One region of the Xenorhabdus sp. KJ12.1 genome, then DNA from elsewhere that is predicted to be linked to it. Evidence: predicted binding sites of a transcription regulator. Region 1 holds the regulator's gene; the other holds the start of a gene.
The links. Region 1 encodes LexA, which represses DNA repair genes until DNA is damaged. Its sites were predicted from a motif close to TNCTGTATGTACATACAGNA; they were not measured.
Positions count from the first base shown of each region.

Region 1 (3,429 bases):
GGGTTTCAAAAGTAACGGATATCTGTGATTAGCTTTAATCTTAAGATAATCACCACACTATATTAGTGCGTAAGAAAAAATAAAATTAAGGCATAAAATGGACATCTCTAAATACTCTAAGAACTGGCAAGAACGATTTAAATTTTTTGAAAAAAATGGGGCTCCTTCTTCTAAAGAATATCAAGCTGCTTTTAAAAAGGCACCTTATATAACGCGCATCAAGATAAATATGAACTTCTTTGCATTTTTCTTTGGCATTCTCTACTTTATTGTACTTGGAATGTGGAAAAAAGGATTAACCATACTCGGTATCGGGGTCGCTTTATTTTTTGCTTTCTTTATGATTAGCGCGATAGTCCCTCTATCCCTTGAAACTGCAAATTTTATTAGTATTTTTCTGGGAGCTATGAATGCTGCATTATATGGTGTAACAGCTAATTATTCTTATTACCTAAAAGAAAAAGAAGGTGATGATAGCTGGAATCCATTCAAAGGCCTTAAAATGATCTAAGAATAGAATACATCGTGTGAACACCTCTCTCAGCCACAAAAAACATGGTAATATTAAGTCATTAGCATCGTGTAGGTGTGAGAGGTGTAATGAAAACTATCAATCAAAAAAAATTACTGACGCAGGCTGAAGCAATCTGTCTGTCACGAGGGGTTCGTTTAACACCTCAACGCCTTGAAATTCTGCGCTTGATTTCAGCCCAACCGGGTGCAATCAGTGCTTATGATTTGCTGGATCTGCTACGTGAAGTTGAGCCACAGGCAAAGCCGCCAACTGTTTATCGAGGGTTAGAGTTTTTACTGGAGCAGGGTTTTGTTCACAAAATAGAATCTACAAATAGTTATGTGGTGTGTCATCACTTTGAAGAACCATGCCATACATCAGCAATGTTTCTTTGTGATAATTGTGGTTCTGTTACCGAGCAGGATGCTGAAGATATCGAATCAGCGATACAAAATTTAGCACAGCGTGCAGGGTTTCATTTGCGGCACAGTGTCATAGAAGTCCACGGATTATGCTCTTCTTGCCATGAAACAAACTCGTGTATGGAGTGAGTTTGAAATTACCTTATCAGGCGGTCATTACTTGATGATAAATTCATTAAATTCTACGTCCCCGCATAAACATGTGCTTAGCGGGTACTACGAAAAATGACCGCCCAGAATGGGTAATGTATAATTATCCGCTTTTACAATCAGAACCAATCCCCGTTACGAATCACGCCAACTGCTAACCCTTCAATGGTGAAATTCTGTTCGCGTAAATCCACAACGATAGACTTAAACTCAGGATTTTCAGCAATCAGTTCTATCTTGTTTCCTGTTTGTTTGAAACGTTTTACTGTGACTTCATCTTCAATCCGTGCCACGATGACCTGCCCGTTATGAACATCCTGCGTTTTATGCACAGCGAGTAAATCACCATCCATAATACCGATATCCTTCATGGACATACCACGGACACGCAATAGAAAATCAGCATTCGGTTTAAATAATTCCGGATCCACTTTGTAATGGCTTTCAATGTGTTCCTGAGCCAATAGTGGTTCACCAGCAGCCACACGACCAATGAGTGGTAATCCAGCCCCTTCATCTTCCTCTTCAAGTAGCAAACGGATACCTCTGGAAGCACCAGCGATAATTTCTATCACCCCTTTACGCGCAAGTGCTTTTAAATGCTCTTCTGCTGCGTTAGGTGAACGAAAACCAAGACGCGCGGCAATTTCAGCACGTGTCGGTGGCATACCCGTCTGCGAAATATGGTCACGCACCAAGTTATAAACTTCTTGCTGCCTGGCTGTTAATGCTTTCATTTCGCCCCCTGTTTGTTTATACAGTCTGACTGTGAGTATATACAGCTAAAATTGAATTGGGAACCAGTCAGAATGTAAAAGCCGCTAAATAACGATTTTTGACGAAAAATACACCACATTAACGGGTGAAATACGACCAAATAATTATCACCCACGTAAATAGTGCTAAAATCATGGCTAAAAATACCGCAGCTGAGCCCATATCCTTTGCTCGCCCCGATAGTTCGTGATATTCGCTGCCAATACGGTCTACAACCGCTTCAATAGCGCTATTAAGCATTTCCACAATAAGCACTAACATAACTGAACTAATGAGAAAAAGTCTCTCAAACATGCCGAAATCAAAGGAGAATGCCACAATAATTGCTAAAATAGCTAAAACTACCTCCTGTCGGAATGCAGCCTCATTTTTCCATGCAGCTTTAATACCTTTTGCCGAGTACCCAGCCGCTTTAATTATGCGGGTTAAACCTGTTGATTGGTTAGCCATAAAAATTTTCTTCAAGAATCATAATAGTTTTAAGATCATATAACTTTTAGTCCCTATTATTATCTTATTTACACAGATCTCAAAATCTGTTTCTGGTATGCTTGCCGCGCATTGCTAACAAGAGGCTTAAAGCAGTTATGTCAGCTTGGCGTAAAATATATTACAACTTATTGAATTTGCCGATAAAACTTTTAGTTAAAAGTAAACTTATTCCAACGGTTCCTGTTACGGAGCTGAGTCTTGATACGACTCGGCCTATTCTGTATGTGTTACCGTATCATTCAAAGGCCGATTTATTGACTCTGCGTCAACAGTGTCTTGCTCAGGATTTACCTGATCCGCTAGCGCCTTTGGATATTGATGATACACAGCTTCCAAGCTATGTCTTCATTGATGATGGCCCGCGTGTATTCAGTTACTATGCGCCTAAACATGAGTCTGTGAAGATTTTCCATTCTTATCTGGATTTACATCGTAGTAATCCTGATTTAGATATTCAGATGGTGCCTGTTTCTGTGATGTTCGGGCGCTCTCCCGGGCGTGAAGGTCAGGAAACCAATACAGCTCCTCAGCTACGCCTGCTTAACGGGATCCAGAAGTTTTTTGCAATCCTGTGGCTTGGGCGAGATAGTTTTGTCCGTTTTTCCGCACCGGTATCATTACGCAGTATTGCTGATGAACATGGCACAGATACAATTATTGCCAATAAACTCGCCCGCGTTGCACGCATACACTATTCCCGCCAACGTTTGGCTGCTGTCGGGCCACGTTTACCTGCGCGGCAAGATCTGTTCAGAAAGTTACTGGAATCAAAAGCGATTGAAAAAGCGATTGCTGATGAGGCTCGCAGCAAGAAAATTTCGCCAGAAAAAGCGAAACAGAACGCAATCAATATGCTGGAAGAGATTGCCGCTGATTTTTCCTATGAAACTGTTCGCATAACAGACCGTGTACTGAGTTGGACGTGGAACCGTCTCTATCAGGGCATCAATGTCCATAATGGCGAACGTATCCGCCAATTGGCTCAGGATGGTCATGAACTTGTTTATGTTCCATGCCATCGTAGCCATATGGATTATCTGTTGCTGTCTTATGTGCTTTATCATCAGGGTCTGG
Region 1 covers NZ_CAWNQH010000095.1:7,816-11,244, reverse strand. Annotated here, with positions in the region: gene AACS92_RS17510 (DUF2628 domain-containing protein) at 98-511, shown strand; gene zur (zinc uptake transcriptional repressor Zur) at 601-1,065, shown strand; gene lexA (transcriptional repressor LexA) at 1,206-1,823, opposite strand; gene AACS92_RS17495 (diacylglycerol kinase) at 1,942-2,313, opposite strand; gene plsB (glycerol-3-phosphate 1-O-acyltransferase PlsB) at 2,451-3,429, shown strand, end outside.

Region 2 (3,429 bases), on a different contig from region 1:
GGTTATGCCATTATTCAGCTATTTGATATGCAAAGAGGTTATTGGATCCTGCTGACCAGCCTTTTTGTCTGTCAGCCTAACTACAGCGCGACTCGCCGCCGTCTGGCTCTGCGGGTTATCGGGACACTGGCGGGTATTTTGATTGGCCTGCCTATTCTCTATCTTGTACCTTCTATTGAAGGGCAATTATTGCTGATTGTCATTTCAGGCGTGTTATTTTTTGCCTTCCGTAGTAGCCAGTATGCACATGCGACTTTATTTATTACGTTATTGGTGTTATTAAGCTTTAATCTATTGGGTGAAGGCTTTGAAGTAGCGTTACCCAGAATAGTCGATACCCTGATCGGTTGTGGTATTGCCTTGTTGGCAGTCAGTTTTATCTGGCCTGATTGGAATTTTCGGCAATTGCCACAAGTCATCACCCGTACAATGAACGCCAATTGCCATTATCTCAATGCCATCTTGCTGCAATATCATCAAGGAAAAAGTAATTGTCTGGAATATCGGGTTGCTCGCCGTAACGCTCATAATTACGATGCTGAACTGGCATCAGTTGTCTCGAACATGTCATCAGAGCCTAAACATCATCGTATTTCTCAGGAAGCAGCATTTCGTTTACTTTGCCTGAATCATACCATGTTGAGTTATATTTCCGCCTTAGGCGCACATCGTGACAGACTTAATGAACCTGTCATTCTGGATCTGCTGACTGAAGCAATCCACCATGTTGAATCTGCATTGCAACAAGACAGAGTTAATGATGAGTTCCTGCATCAGATTTCAGAGCATTTGATACAAAAAAGTAATCAATTAACTTCTGATAACAGCAAAGTTCAACTTGTATTACAGCAAGTAGGGTTGCTAATTGAATTATTACCGGAAATAGTTAATTTAAGAAAGCAAATAAACAATCAGAAATCCAATTAAATAAATCCCGCCTTCTATGAAGGCGGATTTATTATTTTTATAACTTATATTTTCTGTATTTAAAATCAATTATCATCTGTCATCTTAAATTAAGAAAAAATAGAATAATATTAGTTACCATGTTCCAATTCTTGATGCCATATAAGTAAATCATGGCGTAGTTTTTCTGGCAACACAGCAACATGGCAGCCTTCTATTGCTCCGGCTAATGCCAGTAAGATATTAACACTTATCTTCTTTCCATTTTGTTGTAATTTAAGATAAGTTACTTTTGCTCCTAACACCCGCAATTCTTCTACTTTTGATATTCCTGCTTTCCATAACTGGCGCTCCAAAGCCATCCCAAGGTTAGGAAGGTCTTTTAATCTGAGAGGTGTTCTTTGTTTATTAATGATATCTGTCAGTGTATCTTGATAGGCTAAATTAACATATTCGAATAATTGTTTTTGATCCCGCCAAAGTGACTCACTGACTCGGTAATAACGCAAAGCCACAGGAATTCCCCTTTTTGAATAGATAAACGTCTCCATGCCTTTGGCTTTAAATAACGTCTCTGCATAACTATTCCCTCGTAAATAAAGCTCACCTTCATAACTCAGGGCGAACAAGACTCCATCAATTGATAATCCAATTCCACCAAACTGGGATTTCTTTTTAAGTTTCCCCAATGAAGATACGCCGTGTTTCAATTGATCAAAACGAGCCCCAGATAAAAACATTTTTATCACTCCATGAATTATATCCTGACTAAATATTTTATGCTCTGTTCTCTTGTCTGTTATTAACAAAATAAATAACAAGAACAAGTAATTAAAACCATACGCAATCTATTTCTGGCTGCCAATCATTAAATTAGAAAAAAACTGTTTTATATAAATTTTTGCGAAGCGCCTTGAAAAAAATGGTCTTGCTTTTAGCCAAACAACCAATTACTGTATATATATACAGGCATCATGGTGAGGAACATTATGCGTATTCAACCCACTCTGGAGTATCTCATTGAGAGTAAAATTGAAGCTGAGAACAGTACAACTCACAAACACGAGATCACTAATGTAACGGGCACTACATCTACAAAATTACAACCTTTTAGTCAGGCTGAGCAAAACGCCTTACAAGCAGTAAATGGCACAATCCGTGAGTTAAGCTATTGTGAACAATGGCCTGTGATTAATCACATCCTACTTCCTTTGCTACATCAATCCAGAGATGAAAACAGGTGGTTACTCTGGATAACGCCTAATAAAAGATTAAGCCGCCAGTGGTTAGTCGATTCGGGTTTGCCTTTAGACAAGAGCGTTCAATTAAACCAAATTACCCCTATTGCATCACCCTATGCCATGGAGAAAGCCTTAGCAAGTGGTAACTACTGCATCGTATTAGGATGGCTGCCAGAACTGTCTGAATATGGATTACAAAAACTGAGATTAGCAGCACAGAAAGGCACAACACTAGGCCTGATTATGCGCCCTCAAGCCTCATCCGAACAGTATAATCCCGTAGAAAACAGGATAAAGTTTCATTCTATTTACTATCATTGAATGAATTTAAGATTATTCTCAGTATTTTTTAAAATAAACATGCTATTAGTAATAAATTTTTTTTATTTATGATAAAAATCAAACAATTAAATAAACAACCCTTATAAGCTATCATTAATAATATTTAATTTCTTACAGGTATTAATTTAAAAAATATGTATCACAAATCACCATGTACTTGTAAGTTTTAAAGTTCGTTGTAGACTCTACAAAGTTAGGCTGATGCTGATTTAACTCACATTTCAGGAATTATCTATTGATATTAAGCGCATATACCTAACAGATTATTTCAACCAATGGCCAACAATAAGACTTTAAGGCCAACTACTTATTATTTGGATGATAACGAGGCGTACAATGAAGAAGACAGCTATCGCAGTGGCCGTGGCAGTAGCAACTTTTACAACTGTGGCTCAAGCAGCTCCAAAAGAGCATACTTGGTATGCAGGTACTAAGGTAGGTTGGTCCGACTACAGTAGAACAGGATTTAAAGATATCGATGCTGCTAAAGTAGCGACAGGTAATGCTGACAAGAAAGATGCTCTGGGTGCCGGAGCTTATGTTGGTTATCAGGCAACACCATACATAGGTTTCGAATTAGGTTATGATTGGCTGGGGAAAATGACCTATAAATCTAAGATTAATGACGCCAGTTTCAAAAGCCAGGGTATTCAGCTTGCAATGAAATTGAGCGCTCCACTGACAGACTCTTTAGATGCTTATACTCGTCTGGGGGGCATAGTGTGGCATTCAAACGCTTCAGCAAATTACAGCCACTCAGATAAAACAAAAAACTATGTGAAAAATAATAGTACTGGTATTTCCCCACTCATCGCTCTCGGTGCTGAATATGCATTGACGAAAAATGTTGCAACTCGTCTGGAATACCAGTGGGCACCAAAAGTTGGTCAAAGCGGAAAAGGCAGCTCAGATGCATATACGCAAGATCGCAGCTCTTATT
Region 2 covers NZ_CAWNQH010000061.1:7,141-10,569, forward strand. Annotated here, with positions in the region: gene yccS (YccS family putative transporter) at 1-927, shown strand, start outside; gene AACS92_RS07355 (TfoX/Sxy family DNA transformation protein) at 1,038-1,646, opposite strand; gene sulA (SOS-induced cell division inhibitor SulA) at 1,896-2,468, shown strand; gene ompA (porin OmpA) at 2,826-3,429, shown strand, end outside.
Region 2: the regulator LexA is predicted to act here: its motif matches at 1,858-1,877, upstream of sulA (SOS-induced cell division inhibitor SulA).